Regions from separate parts of the Serratia proteamaculans genome, predicted to be linked through region 2. Evidence: predicted binding sites of a transcription regulator. Region 2 holds the regulator's gene; each other region holds the start of a gene.

Region 1 (3,580 bases), 560 kb from region 2:
CATAGTCGGCTTAACTTAACCTCTCTTCCGGCGATAAGCGGGGGTCTGCCGCTGTGCTGCCTGCTCCTGCATTGGCATCACGGTGACGGCGAATTCTTTCATCACCCGGCGGTACACGTCGCGTTTGAACGACACCACCTGGCGCACCGGATACCAAAAACTCACCCAGCGCCAACCGTCAAACTCCGGTGTGCTGCTGCGTTGCATATTGATATCAGCGTCATTGCACATTAACTGCAACAGAAACCATTTCTGCTTTTGGCCGATACAAACCGGCTTTGTGTCCCAACGCACCAAACGTTTTGGCAATTTATAGCGCAACCAGTTGCGGGTTGAGGCCAGGATGCGTACATCCTTTTTACTCAGCCCCACTTCTTCGAACAGCTCACGGTACATTGCCTGTTCTGCGGTTTCACCAGGGTTAATCCCACCTTGGGGAAACTGCCAGGAGTGTTGACCGTAACGGCGAGCCCACAGGACTTGCCCCTGACGATTACAGATTACGATACCAACATTCGGGCGGTAGCCATCATCATCGATCACCGGACTACCTCGATAAGCTTAAATTCGCATAGATACCCTGATTGTTTCACACAAGCTACAGGCGGTAAACCACTGCTTTGCGGCGCTGCAGACCGGATAACATTGGGATAACTCACAGATAATGGCAAAGTTATAAACATGCGAGACGATTTACACGCGGTTTTATTCACTTTTTCTGTGGATAGGTGTGTGAAGAACTCAAGGGATAAGCCGGTAAAACTCTGGTGAGCCTAAAAACCCCATAAAAATAAAAATCACATTAATCGTTTAAAAACATAAAGATACATAATTATCAACAGCCCTATACAGAGCAAAAATGTGATCTATGTCCGTTTAGGATCTTACCCTGGTGAAAGATCCACCAACGTCGTTTTTATCCACAGATTATCCGTATGAGTTACGCACAAAACGGACAATTTCGCAAAAAAGTGCCTGCGTCAAGGCTGTAAATCGAACCAGTGATCGGTAAAAATTTGGGTTATCCCATAAATCTGTGGATAAATAGGTGTAAGATCCTGTTTATTGTCGGTGGCTTCAGGTGCACAAGCGTCGCCCGGAATTTTTCCTCTGCCGGCTGTGAGAAAAAAAGTCATGAAAAATCATGCTACTATTATTCTTTTCCCCAGTACTTTCCCGCCAAGGTTCTCTGTGGACAAATACAGTACGTTTTTCAACCAAATCTAACAGGCTGGTATTATGGCGTTTTTATCTCCTTTGCCCCTTCCTCCAGAAAACGAACAAGAGCTGTTTGAACGGGCGCAGCAGCTTGCCGGCTGCCATCTGGGTGAACTGGCCGAACGTGCACAGTTGGCTATCCCCAAAGACCTCAAACGGGATAAAGGCTGGGTTGGCATGCTGCTGGAGCATTATCTGGGTGCCATGGCGGGCAGCAAGCCGGAGCAGGATTTCCCCGAGTTGGGCATCGAACTGAAAACCATCCCGATAGACGCCGCCGGCAGACCGCTGGAAACCACCTTCGTCTGCGTGGCGCCCTTAACCGGCAACAGCGGCGTAACCTGGGCCAGCAGCCATGTGCGCCATAAGCTGGCGCGGGTGTTGTGGATCCCGGTGGAAGGCGAGCGGCAAATCCCGCTGGCACAGCGACGTATCGGTTCACCGCTGTTGTGGAGCCCGAACGCCGCAGAGGAAGAAATGTTGCGCCGCGACTGGGAAGAACTAATGGATTTGATTGTGCTTGGTCATGTCGAGCGGATCACTGCCCGCCACGGTGAAGTTTTGCAACTGCGTCCCAAGGCGGCCAACAGTAAGGCCCTGACCGAAGCTATCGGCGAACAGGGTCAGCCGATCCTCACATTGCCTCGCGGGTTCTACCTGAAAAAAAGCTTCACCGGCGCATTATTGGCAAGACATTTCTTTATCTGATCCCTTTTGTTTAGGTCGCGTTTAGCTAACAGTGTCGCTGTATCAATAAACGCGTATAATTCAGCCTTTGCTTTTTATTAAGGTGTGGTTTGCCAATGTTCGAGTGGATTATGGATCCCAATGCCTGGTTAGCGTTAGGTACGCTGACCATTCTTGAGATCATTTTGGGTATTGATAACATTATTTTCCTGTCGCTGGTGGTGTCCAAGCTGCCGAAAGCACAGCAGAACAAGGCTCGCCGCATCGGGCTGGCCGGCGCAATGTTAATGCGTCTGGGGCTGTTGGCCTCTATCGCCTGGGTGATCCGTCTGACCCATCCGCTGTTTAGCTTCATGGACCACAGTATCTCGGCGCGCGATCTAATCCTGCTGCTGGGTGGGCTGTTCCTGATTTGGAAAGCCAGTAAAGAGATCCATGAAACCATCGAAGGTTCCGATGAAGAGCACCACACCAAGGTGCACGGCTTCTTCGGTGCCATCGTGCAGATTATGCTGCTGGACATCATTTTCAGCCTGGACTCGGTGATTACCGCAGTAGGCCTGTCCGACCATCTGTTTATCATGATGGCCGCAGTGGTGATTGCCGTTGGCGTCATGATGTTTGCCGCCCGCCCTATTGGCGAATTCGTTAACCGCCATCCTTCGGTGAAAATGCTGGCGCTGGCGTTCCTGATCCTGGTGGGCTTCACCCTGATGCTGGAAAGCTTCCAGGTGCATGTGCCAAAAGGCTACATCTACTTTGCGATGTTCTTCTCAATGTCGGTCGAAGCGCTTAATCTGATGCGCAGCAAGAAAAAAACCGTCTCTGAGTAATTCCCCACGGGAGTGCGCGCCAGCCGCTCCCGTTATTATTTTCGCCTTCCGCCCTGCTTCAACGTCACTTTAATCTATAAAGATAAAGACTTATCCGAAACACGGCGCTTACAGAGTTTGCTAATCTAAGAAGAAGCTTCTTTTTTGCATACATAACAGAGGATCCGCAGGATGAATAAGTGGGTAATGGCAGTGTCTGCGTTGGTGATCGCCGCCGGGTTGGCGGGATGTTCCAGCGATTACGTGATGGCGACCAAAGACGGCAATATGATCCTGACCCAGGGCAAACCGGAGATTGACCAGGATACCGGCCTGATCAGCTACAAAGATGAAAAAGGCAACAGCCGTCAAATCAACGGCGATCAGGTTTCACAGGTTATCGAACGCTAATCCCCCGTCGGCTATCCTGCGTGATAGCCTTCCCCGCACTGAATCCACTTCCCCCATCTTCCCGGCTTGGTTATAGTCGGCAAAGGCGATATCACCGCCTTGCGGGTTGTTTGCCACAGCCTGCCATTTGGCTCCTGTTTCACCGGGCGGTACCGCCCGTTAGCGCTAACATGAAAGGAAGGCCGTTAATGCAATACCACCGTATTCCCCACAGTTCTTTAGAAGTGAGCGTGCTGGGACTGGGCACCATGACCTTTGGCGAACAGAACAGTGAAGCCGATGCCCATGCGCAACTCGACTATGCATTAGCCGCTGGCGTCAACCTGATCGATACCGCAGAGATGTACCCGGTCCCGCCCCGTCCTGAAACCCAGGGGCTGACCGAGCAATACATTGGCAGTTGGATCAAGGCACGCGGCAACCGTGAGAAGATAGTGCTGGCCAGCAAGATT
Region 2 (3,580 bases):
GTCAGATCGTCATCGGTCAGCTTGCCCCATTGTTCCTTCACTTTCCCTTTAAACTGCTTCCAGTTACCGTCGGCTTGATCTTTGTTCATAACCTCTCCGTTACCTGTGATTAGTCAGTTTTAAAAACTCGTCGCTGGGCTTAACTGAGTAATAATGTTGGTCAATCGACCAGAACAAATGGAATACTTATTCCCATTCATTCCGCCAGCCACATGATTAACTATAGCCACAGATAGCGATAAAAAGGAAAAAGTCAGGATAAAAATTCGCCAAATAAATATAATTTAGTAAAAACCCCGACAGAACAGCAAGTAAGCGGAAACAATTTGGCTCAAGAAAATGTAACTTAATATGAATAAAAAACATAAATAAAATTAATGTTTAAATGCTTTTTATCGTGCCGAATCCGCTGCAAACCAGGTCCCATCCACTCTGTGGCGATGCCAAATCCAACCGAGTGCGATGCCACGCAGTGAAAGAAATACCGCCAGCGCCAGCCATAGCCCATGATTGCCCAGTACCGGTAGGGTAAACAGCGTCAGGCCATAACCAGCCGCCGCCACTGCCATGCTATTACGCATTTCTGCGCCGCGGGTGGCACCAATAAACATGCCGTCCAGCAAATAGCACCATACCCCCACCAATGGCAGCACCACCTGCCACGGCAAATAGTGGTTCGCCAGTGCGCGCAGCTCCGGTAAAGAGGTCAACGCCGCAATAATTTGTTGGCCGGTCACGGCATAGAGCAGGCCAAAGCCCAACGCCACCAGACAGGCCTGCCGGCAAGCCGCACGCCATACTTTACGCAGTTGGCTATCGTCACGGGCCCCATAGGCATGGCCCGAATGTGCTTCCACCGCGTAGGCAAAACCGTCGAGCGCGTAAGCCGTAAAGGTCAGCAAATTCATCAGTACCGCATTTACTGCGACCACCTCGCCGCCAAGCCGGGCACCGAAAATAGTCAGCGAGGCAAAACACAGTTGCAGCAACAATGAACGCAGCATAATGTCGCGATTCAATGCCAGCAGACGCCGCAGATTACCGCGCCAGGCCTGACGCAGCATCGGCACAGAAATACCGCGTATGCGCATCACTCGCCAGGATAGCCCTAACCCCAGCAGCAACGTGGCATATTCAGAGATGGCAGTCGCCGTCGCTGCACCCTGCACGTTCCAGCCCAGCCCCATCACCAGCCAGATATCCAATACGATATTCAGCAGATTGCCGACAATCAGCAGGATCACCGGCGCACGCACGTATTGCACGCCAAGCAGCCAACCCAGGATCACCATATTGGCCAGCGCCGCCGGGGCACTTAGCCAGCGGATCTCGAGGAATAAACGAGCCTGCTTCAGCACCGCCCCGTCACCACCGACGATTTTTAGCGCCAACTCAATCAGCGGATAGCGCAGCAGTACAATGGCCACCCCGGCCAACACGGCCAGCAGCAAGGGTTGCATAAAGGCACGCGCCAGCCCCTGCGGATTTTGCGCCCCCAGCGCCTGTGCGGTCAGTCCGGTGGTACTCATACGCAGGAACAACAGCAGCATAAACAGGAAACTGGTCGCCATGGAGCCCACCGCTACACCGCCCAAATAGGTCGGGCTATCGAGGTGGCCGATCACCGCGGTATCCACCAGCCCAAGCAATGGCACGGTGATATTGGAGAAAATCATGGGCAGCGCAAGGCGCCACAGGGCTTTATCGGTATCGCTGGTGAAGGCAGAAAGCAGGCGCATAGTGAAATGTTCCCGTGGCAGTGCGGTTTTAATCAGTCAGAAATGACATCGCCCCAGAGCTGGGGCGACTTAAATCAGAGGACGGTGTTCGAGCGTAGGGATTAAACCCAATCGCCGTTGCGGATCACACCGACCGCCAGACCTTCAATGGTGAAATTCTGCTGACGCAGATCGACCACAATCGGCTGGAATTCGCTGTTTTCCGGCAGCAGCTCAACCACGTTACCGTGTTTTTTCAGGCGCTTGACCGTGACTTCATCTTCAATGCGCGCCACGACGACCTGGCCATTACGCACGTCCTGGGTTTTATGCACCGCCAGCAGATCGCCGTCGAGAATACCGATGTCACGCATCGACATGCCGTTAACCCGCAGCAGGAAATCCGCACTTGGTTTGAACAGGGAAGGATCGACCTTGTAGTGCCCTTCGATATGCTGTTGCGCCAACAGCGGCTCACCGGCGGCTACGCGGCCAATCAGCGGTAAACCTTCTTCATCTTCCATCAGCAGGCGAATACCACGCGAAGCGCCGGAGATGATCTCGATGACGCCTTTACGCGCCAGCGCTTTCAGGTGTTCTTCTGCGGCATTTGGCGAACGGAACCCCAGACGCATGGCGATCTCGGCGCGCGTTGGCGGCATGCCAGTGGACGAAATATGATCGCGAATCAGATCATAGACCTCTTGCTGTCTGGTAGTTAGTGCTTTCATTCCGCCCCCTGTTTGTTTATACAGTCTTGCTGTGAGTATATACAGGTAAGTGCGGCTTGGGAACCGAAGAGTGAATAAAAATCAGGGATTAGCGACCCGCGTCGCAACAGAACTCCCCCACTCAGGCAAAGTGCTGCCACAGCACCGAACCCCAGACAAACAGCGCCAGAATAATCGCCAGCAAGACCGCCGCCGAGCCCATATCCTTTGCCCGGCCGGAGAGCTCATGATGTTCGGTGCCCACCCGGTCGACAATCGCTTCAATCGCGCTGTTCAGTATCTCGACGATCATCACCAGCAACACCGATCCGATCAGTAAAATGCGCGCTATCGCACCCACGTCCAGCCAAATCGCCAGTATGATAGCCAGCACCGTTGCCACCAATTCCTGGCGAAACGCCGCTTCGTGCTGCCAGGCGGCGGAAAAGCCTTTATAAGAGTAGCCGGCAGCTTTAATAATACGGGTCAGGCCGGTTGCTTGCTTTGTCATGTTTTTTAGTGCCTTTCGCAGAGGTAAGTCATAATTAAACAGTCTAAGCCAGGAAACGCTCCCGGCTCTCGGTTTTCCAACACCACAGATCTGCTACCCGGATTCTGGTATGCTTGCGGCGCATTGCTAACAAGAGGCTTCACGTTGTTATGTCAGGTTGGCGTAAAATTTATTATAAACTATTGAATTTACCACTCAAACTGTTGGTAAGAAGTAAGGTTATCCCTTCAGATCCGGTCACGGAGTTAGGGTTGGATCCCTCACGGCCGATTCTGTATGTTTTACCTTATAATTCCAAGGCGGATTTACTGACGCTGCGCACCCAGTGCCTGGCGCAAGATCTGCCCGATCCCCTCAATCCGCTGGAGATAGACGGTACCGTGCTGCCCAGCCACGTGTTTATTCACGACGGCCCGCGCGTATTCCGTTACTACACGCCGAAAGAAGAGTCGGTAAAACTGTTCCACGACTATCTGGATCTGCATCGCAGTAATCCGGAGCTCGACATTCAGATGTTGCCGGTCTCGGTGATGTTCGGCCGCTCTCCGGGGCGCGAAGGTCACGGCACCCCGCATCTGCGTCTGCTGAACGGCGTCCAGAAATTCTTCGCCGTGCTGTGGCTCGGCCGCGACAGCTTTGTC
Region 3 (3,580 bases), 2.0 Mb from region 2:
TGGCTGACGGTCAAATCAAATGCAATTACACGTATGAACTATAAGGTCTTGGCTCACTGCACCATATAAACGTCTCATCGCAGTTTATTGGAACTATTCCGTAAGCCGCTTGCCAGTTGAGTAAACACTTCAATAATTTTTGGCAGCGCCCGTTGCGGATCGTCGCTCGCAGCAATCCAAAGTGCGGAATTCAGCGCGGCACTGTTTAACAGATGTGCAGCGGCATCCGCGTCAACCGATTTAAGTACGCCGCGTTCGATCAACTTTATGACAGTCTGGCGGGTGGATTCGAGGCAACTATTCTGGCTGGGCCATTGTGCCGGATCCCCAAGGAAAGCCGGACCATCAAGCAGAACGATGCGCCTTACTTCTGTGTTCAGCGCCATCTTAATGTAGGCAATCCCTTCAGCCAGCAGCCTTTCCCAGTCGTCATCGGCATTCGCGGCGGCGGCTTTGGCTCGTTGTGCCATTTCACCATCTACTTGAGCAACAACAGCGGCAAGCAGCCCCTTTTTATCACCAAAGTTGTGGTATAGCGCCCCGCGTGTCAGGCCAACGCTGGCGGTTAATTCATCCATTGATACGGCAGCAAAACCCCTTTCGGCAAAGGATTTCCGCGCTGCCGTAATCAATTTGGCGCGGTTCTCTTCCATTGTTTCGGCGCGGCGTTTGGCGGCCATACGATCTCCTTTTTGACATACGTAACGAATGTCATTTGACATACGCGGCGTATGTGTGATTAATTCAACATACGCCGCGTATATTAAATCAATTTTGCATACCGCGCATCCCGCATCACACATTGACTTAAGAAAGGAAATTCCATGATCCAGCGTGAACCTGTTTTTCCTGCTAATCGCCATGCTCTCTACGAAGAGCACGGTTATTCCGCCGCGATCCGTTCTGGCGATATGTTGTTCGTTTCCGGTCAGGTTGGCAGCCGCGCCAATGGTACGCCGGAGCCGGATTTTGCCGCGCAGGTGCAACTTGCGTTTGCTAACCTGGCAGCGACTCTTGCAGCAGCGGGTTGTACGTTTGACGACCTGATTGATGTCACCACCTTTCATACTGACCCGGAAAATCAGTTTCCGACGATCATGCAGGTGAAACAGTCCATTTTCCCGCAGCCCCCTTACCCGAACTGGACAGCCGTTGGCGTTACCTGGCTTGCGGGATTCGATTTTGAAATTAAGGTCATTGCCCGAATTCCAACATCAACCTCCGCAGGTTGACAGACCGTAATGTTAGTGACGTCTTCATCAACGGGATGAGGACGTCACCGTAAAAATCCGCCTTCGTAGAAGGCGGCATTGCTTGGGCGCCCCATAGGGGCGTACTAAGCTCGAACCCTAAGGGTCCTCACTTCACATTCCATGTAAACTCAGCTGGTTTTCTTCTTGCTCGTGTTTCTCTTGGTACTTTACGTACTTGCGGATCATCTCTGCGTTTACACCTACGGTGTCCACACAGTAGCCCTTCGCCCAAAAGTGATTTCCCCACAACTTGTGCTTCCTCAAGTAGGGGAATTTATTAAACAAACGGATAGCTGTTCGGCCTTTAAGGTGGCCCATCACTTCTGATACTGACAGTTTCGGCGGGATCTTTATCAGTAAATGAACATGATCTAACTGAACATTTAACTCCACTATTTCTACATGGAGTTGTTCACTTAATATTCTTATTTGCCTGTAAACCTCTTTCCCTACATTGTTTTTCAGTATTCGAAATCGGCACTTGGGCGTCCAAACTATATGGTATTGACAATGCCAGAGCACATGCGATGCTTTTTCGAACCTACTCATGGTTAAATCCTTATCAGTTATGGGGATAACGGATTCGGATTTTCCCATGAGTAGCATTACTGGCAGAGCCAAAAAGTCGATAACCACGTCCATAGGACGTGGTATTCAGTTAGAAATGAAAAGCTTTGTTTCAGAACCGACATAACGTCTGCTCTGGCACCGTGGATGCAAAGCTGTAGCATTCAGCCGGAAGCCTGGGCACCGTTTGCAGAAGATTAGACCATGCAAGCCGCTGTGAACTAAATTCCCCAAAATTCAAAACATTCGGAGCGCCGTCTAAAAACCGTCTTGATTCATTCCCCACACCTATAATACTGTATATAAACACAGTCAATTAATAGGGCAGTAAATCATGTATAAGGCTTCGAGCAGCACTACTGTGGTCAATCAAAAGCCGCTGTATTTTCTCCAGGATTGACAATATATGGCTAGAATGAGTGCATTTGGGAATCCTGCGCAAGACTATATACACGCGAGGATCGACCTCAACGAGTACTGCATTAGTCATCCGTCGGCGACCTACTTTTTGATCGCCTCTGGGGAAAGCATGATCGAAGCCGGGATCACCGACGGATCCCTGTTGGTTGTCGACCGAAGCATTGGCGCCTGTCACGGCGATATCGTGATCGCCAGCATCGCAGGCGAGTTCACGGTTAAACGTCTCTGCCTGCATCCTGTCAAACAGCTTGAACCAATGAATCCGAACTTCCGGCCAATACCGCTGCGGGATGGCGGCGATGATCTGAGCATCGTCGGCGTGGTGGTTTCAACCATCACCAGGTTGAAATAATGTACGCCCTGGCCGATGTAAACAGCTTCTATGCGAGTTGCGAAACGCTGTGGCGTCCGGATCTGCATGGTCGACCGGTGGTTGTTCTGTCGAACAACGACGGTTGCGTGGTAGCACAGAGCAAAGAGGCAAAGGCTCTGGGCCTGAAAACCGGCGCGCCCTATTTCAAAATAAAGCGCGATTTTGAGCGTGCCGGCGGTATCGCATTCAGCAGCAACTACGAGCTGTATGCCGATATGTCGATGCGAGTGATGGCCGTGTTCGAAGAGATGGCACCACGAGTCGAAATTTACTCCATCGACGAAAGCTTTCTTGACCTTGACGGGGTACAAAACTGCGTCGATTTGGCAGCGTTCGGGCACCAGGTACGGACCAAAGTGCTGCGTGATACCGGGCTTACCATAGGCGTGGGTATTGCCCAGACCAAAACCCTGGCAAAACTGGCGAACTTCGCGGCAAAAAAATGGGAGCAAACCCGCGGCGTGGTTGATCTTTCCAGCCTGGAACGGCAGCGAAAATTGATGTCCTTGGTGCCGGCAGAAAAAGTCTGGGGTATCGGGCGGCGTCTCACCAAAGAACTGCGGAATATGGGGATCGAAACCGCACTGCAGCTGGCAGATGCAAGCACCACAATGATCCGCAAGCATTTCAGCGTGGTGGTTGAACGCACGGTGCGTGAACTGCGTGGTGAACCCTGCTTGTCACTTGAAGAATTTGCCCCAACCAAACAGCAGATCATTTGCAGCAGGTCATTCGGCGATCGCGTCACTGAGTACAATGATATGCATCAGGCTATCTGCATGCACGCTTCACGCGCAGCAGAAAAACTGCGCGAAGAGCACCAATATTGCCGGAATATCAATGCATGGGTTAAAACCAGCCCCTTCTCAACCAACGAAAAATATTACGGCAACACCGCGAGCATCAAGCTCAGCACGCCGACGCAAGATACCCGCGACATCATCGCCGCCGCGATTCGATGCCTTGA
Region 4 (3,580 bases), 2.6 Mb from region 2:
TACCGAGTTTAACGATGTCGTGGATGTTGGAACCGGCTACCACTTTGGTCATTAACGCCAGTACGCCGTACGGGGTCAGCTTCATGACCAGACGCACCAGCTTCATCACCCAGGCTTGCAGGGTGTCGATGGCTACCAGTACGCGTTGGCCTTTCTCTTTATCGTCTTTCAGCAACTGTAGTGAAGCCACACCCAGGAAGGCGGCAAAAATCACCACGCTAATGATCGAGGTTGGGCTGGCACCGGTCAGATCGGCAAACGGATTTTTCGGCACGAACGACAGTACCAGTTGCGGTACGGTCAGATCTGCCACTTTACTGACGTAGTTGCTCTGAATGGCCACCATGCGCGCGCTTTCCTGCGTGCCCTGTACCAGACCCTCTGCGGTCAGGCCAAACAGGTTGGTCACCAGAACGCCCACCAGCGCGGCAATCAGCGTGGTGAACAGCAGGGTACCGATGGTCAGGAAGCTTATTTTGCCCAATGAAGAGGCGTTATGCAGCTTGGCGACCGCGCTCAGGATCGAGGCGAAGACCAGCGGCATGACAATCATTTGCAGCAGTTGTACATAGCCGTTACCGACAATGTTGAACCAGCTGATGGATTCTTTCAGTACCGGGTTGTCCGAGCCGTAAACCAGTTGCAGTGCCAGACCGAACACCACACCCATCACCAGACCAACCAGTACTTTTTTCGCCAGGCTCCATTGCTTGTGGCGGGTTTGCGCCAACAGCAAAAGGAGGGCGACAAAAATCACCACGTTAATAACCAGCGGAAGATTCATCCCCAATGTCTCCAATTATTTTTTCTTATATAAAAATGGCTATGCACCAAGGCGTAGCGATACTAAATATCGTAACAGTTTGCGTAACGGCTCACTTATATCCAAATGGAATTTAATATAACTTTGTGCGCGAATTTGTTTAATTAATCTTCTGAATGAGGATTAAATGGCCGTTTTTTTGTGATCACAGTCTGATATTTTTTATTTGTTCAAAATATGCCTGCACTGGAAGGGTGCAACCGCCTTGCCAATAGATGGCGAAAGCCACCAGACACAGGCACAGGGCGCGCTCGAGTTGATTGCCTTTTTGGGAATTGAGCAGTGGCAGGCGAAAACGCCAGCGGCAGGGCCAAAGCAAGGGCACGCCGGCCGGAGTGAGCATATCCGCCAACAGGTGGCTGAAGTAACCGATAATCATGGCGTGCAACACGTCGGGCGGGATCGGCCAACTGCGCGGCACGTCAAGCTGGAAAAGCGCCATGCCGCCAGCGATCGCCAGCAGGCTATGGGTAAAACCACGGTGGCCGAAGGCACGCGAGATCGGGATGGCAATCCAGCGCAGGCGCTGACCCAGCACCGATTTGGGGTGATCGATATCGGGCAGCAGTGAGGTCAGCAGCGCGGCGGGGATAATATGCCACCAGTCGCCGGTAGCAAGCGATGGTGTCACCTCGGCCTTCTTGGCGAAAATCGCGCAAGCGACAGAGAAAATAAGATGTCCTTCCGCGGTCATACTGCTGTTCCGACTGATAAACTGTTAATTTATCCAGTATATGGGAAAATTCCCAGTGGTGGAAGCAGTTACCCTGTAACCAATTGTTTATTTTATCCCGTTTTACAACGGCTTGTTATCTTAAGGGGTTAAGGGTTGTGCGTTTTTGAACTGACGCGAGGATTGAATGGAACGAAAACGCCGGGCGACCGGATTAGGCTGCGTGGCAGTGACAACCTGTACCGATCGCCCGGCGCTTTCTTAGGGTCCCAGCATAGAGAGCGTGGTACGGTAATTCAATATAAATGAAATAATGTTTTATTTATATTGTGGTGTAGCGCCAGGTTTTGAAATCAGGCGGTGGCAGGGGGTTAGCGCGGGGATGAATAACGGCACCGGGAGCGGACCGATGCCGTGCAGATTACGCCAGGTGGTCCGGGGTAAGCTGTTCCAGTGTCTCGAGCTTATGGTCGGCCAATGCCCAGCGCTGATCATCGCGATATTCGTGCGCCGGGATAACAATTGAACGCATTCTGGCGGCCTTGGTGGCAATCATGCCGTTGAACGAGTCTTCCAGGGTGATACAACGCAGCGGATCGCTGCCCAGGCGTTCGGCGGCGATCAAATACACCTCCGGGTGCGGCTTGCTGTAGGGCAGGTACTCGGCGGAAACCAGTTGATCAAAATAACCCTCGAGACCAAACATCTGCAGCACCTGTTGTTGCATGTGCAGCGGCGAGGCGGAAGCCAGGCCGATATTCAGATCCAGGCTGCGGCACAGCTCCAGCGCCTGGTGTACGCCCGGCAGCAGTGGCTGCTTCTCGCGTACCAGTTCGATGGCGCGTTCGATAATTCGCGCAGAGACTTCTTCTTGTGAAACCCCTTGCCACGGCATGGCCTGGTACCACATTTTCACCACCAGATCGATACGCAGACCCAGAGTATCCGGTAGCTTGTGGCGATCGGACAAGTCCAATCCCAGTGCGCCAAAGATATCCAGTTCCGCCTGTAGCCACAGGGGTTCTGAATCGATCAATAAACCGTCCATATCAAAAATAGCGGTTTCAATGCGTTGCGAATAGGCCATTAGCGGTTAACTCCTGCCGACGCCGGTGAATGTGCCCGCTACTTTATCATCGCCGACGCCGAGACTAAAACTTTTGCCTGCGTGGCGAGGCTTTGCCAAAGCGCAGGATACGCCACACCTCTCGCAGTTTTAGCCACCAGCGTTGGTGTTGGCGTTCGGTGACCTGCTGCAACATACGTGCATAATCCAGCACCAGCCCCGGCGTCCAGGTCATGCTTTCACCACGACTGCGCAGCACCGCCAGCATCCACAGATTGGGATCGAGCACCAGCAACAGAAATCGACGCCACAGATGCTTATCGCCCAGTACGCCTTCCAGCGCGCTGTCGAGCGCCCGAATAACCGTGGTTGAACAGTTGCGCCGGGTCAGGTTGTAGGTGCTGTCCTGCTGATAATCTTGCCAGAAAGCGCGCAGTGCCGTTGGGTTATAGTGATGGAACTGGATTTTTTTGTCCGGTGGGCACCAGGCGGCAACCTCTTGCTGCAGGCCGGGCAGAAAGCGCCCGTCGACGTTGTTTTGCTCACCGGAATGCAGCAACTGGCGGAAATCCTGCGCCGAGTGGCTGATATCGTTAAGCGGGTAGTGGCTGATATACACATCGGGTGCCAGCGCCAAAGCGGCGTGACCGGTGGATATATTGCCACCGCCATCCACCGCGGCGATGTAGCGATCGACAATGTAGCGGCGGCGCGCGTCTTTTGCCGAGCCGATTGGCGTCCAGACATAGACGGTGAGTGGAAGGGTTTCATTGATCCGAGGCGGCGCAGTGGGGGCCTGGTTCTGATTTAGCGCAAAACTCTCCAACTGCCGGGCGATACGCAGCAGCGCCCAGCCGGAAAGCAGGATCATCACGCCGAGGCAAAAGGGTACCGTCATTCGGTGGGGGGCGGGCCAGCCGACAAAAATCATCAGCGAAAGCAGAATTTCGCCGCAGCCCGCCAGGGCTACCGGTTTCCAGCGGCTGTGCTGGATCACCGTGGAGGAGGCGATTCGCAC

The links. The regulator LexA, encoded in region 2, represses DNA repair genes until DNA is damaged. The targets are predictions, from matches to a motif close to TNCTGTATGTACATACAGNA.
Region 1: a site for LexA is predicted at 1,188-1,207, ahead of mutH (DNA mismatch repair endonuclease MutH). Genes of this name have one in related genera too.
Region 3: a site for LexA is predicted at 2,115-2,134, ahead of umuD (translesion error-prone DNA polymerase V autoproteolytic subunit). Genes of this name have one in related genera too.
Region 4: a site for LexA is predicted at 1,537-1,556, ahead of QOT07_RS10810 (metal-dependent hydrolase). Genes of this name have one in related genera too.

Annotation. Positions count from the first base shown of each region.
Region 1 covers NZ_OX461105.1:4,331,512-4,335,091, forward strand. Annotated here, with positions in the region: gene ptsP (phosphoenolpyruvate--protein phosphotransferase) at 1-3, opposite strand, end outside; gene rppH (RNA pyrophosphohydrolase) at 16-543, opposite strand; gene mutH (DNA mismatch repair endonuclease MutH) at 1,240-1,926, shown strand; gene QOT07_RS20160 (TerC family protein) at 2,022-2,738, shown strand; gene QOT07_RS20165 (YgdI/YgdR family lipoprotein) at 2,910-3,128, shown strand; gene QOT07_RS20170 (NADP(H)-dependent aldo-keto reductase) at 3,317-3,580, shown strand, end outside.
Region 2 covers NZ_OX461105.1:4,893,776-4,897,355, forward strand. Annotated here, with positions in the region: gene QOT07_RS22755 (CsbD family protein) at 1-89, opposite strand, end outside; gene dinF (MATE family efflux transporter DinF) at 393-1,739, opposite strand; gene lexA (transcriptional repressor LexA) at 1,841-2,449, opposite strand; gene QOT07_RS22770 (diacylglycerol kinase) at 2,571-2,939, opposite strand; gene plsB (glycerol-3-phosphate 1-O-acyltransferase PlsB) at 3,089-3,580, shown strand, end outside.
Region 3 covers NZ_OX461105.1:2,883,728-2,887,307, forward strand. Annotated here, with positions in the region: gene QOT07_RS13435 (TetR/AcrR family transcriptional regulator) at 75-680, opposite strand; gene QOT07_RS13440 (RidA family protein) at 825-1,232, shown strand; gene tnpA (IS200/IS605 family transposase) at 1,365-1,802, opposite strand; gene umuD (translesion error-prone DNA polymerase V autoproteolytic subunit) at 2,236-2,592, shown strand; gene umuC (translesion error-prone DNA polymerase V subunit UmuC) at 2,592-3,580, shown strand, end outside.
Region 4 covers NZ_OX461105.1:2,299,150-2,302,729, forward strand. Annotated here, with positions in the region: gene QOT07_RS10805 (L-cystine transporter) at 1-784, opposite strand, end outside; gene QOT07_RS10810 (metal-dependent hydrolase) at 969-1,517, opposite strand; gene hxpB (hexitol phosphatase HxpB) at 1,918-2,583, opposite strand; gene QOT07_RS10820 (HdeD family acid-resistance protein) at 2,648-3,580, opposite strand, start outside.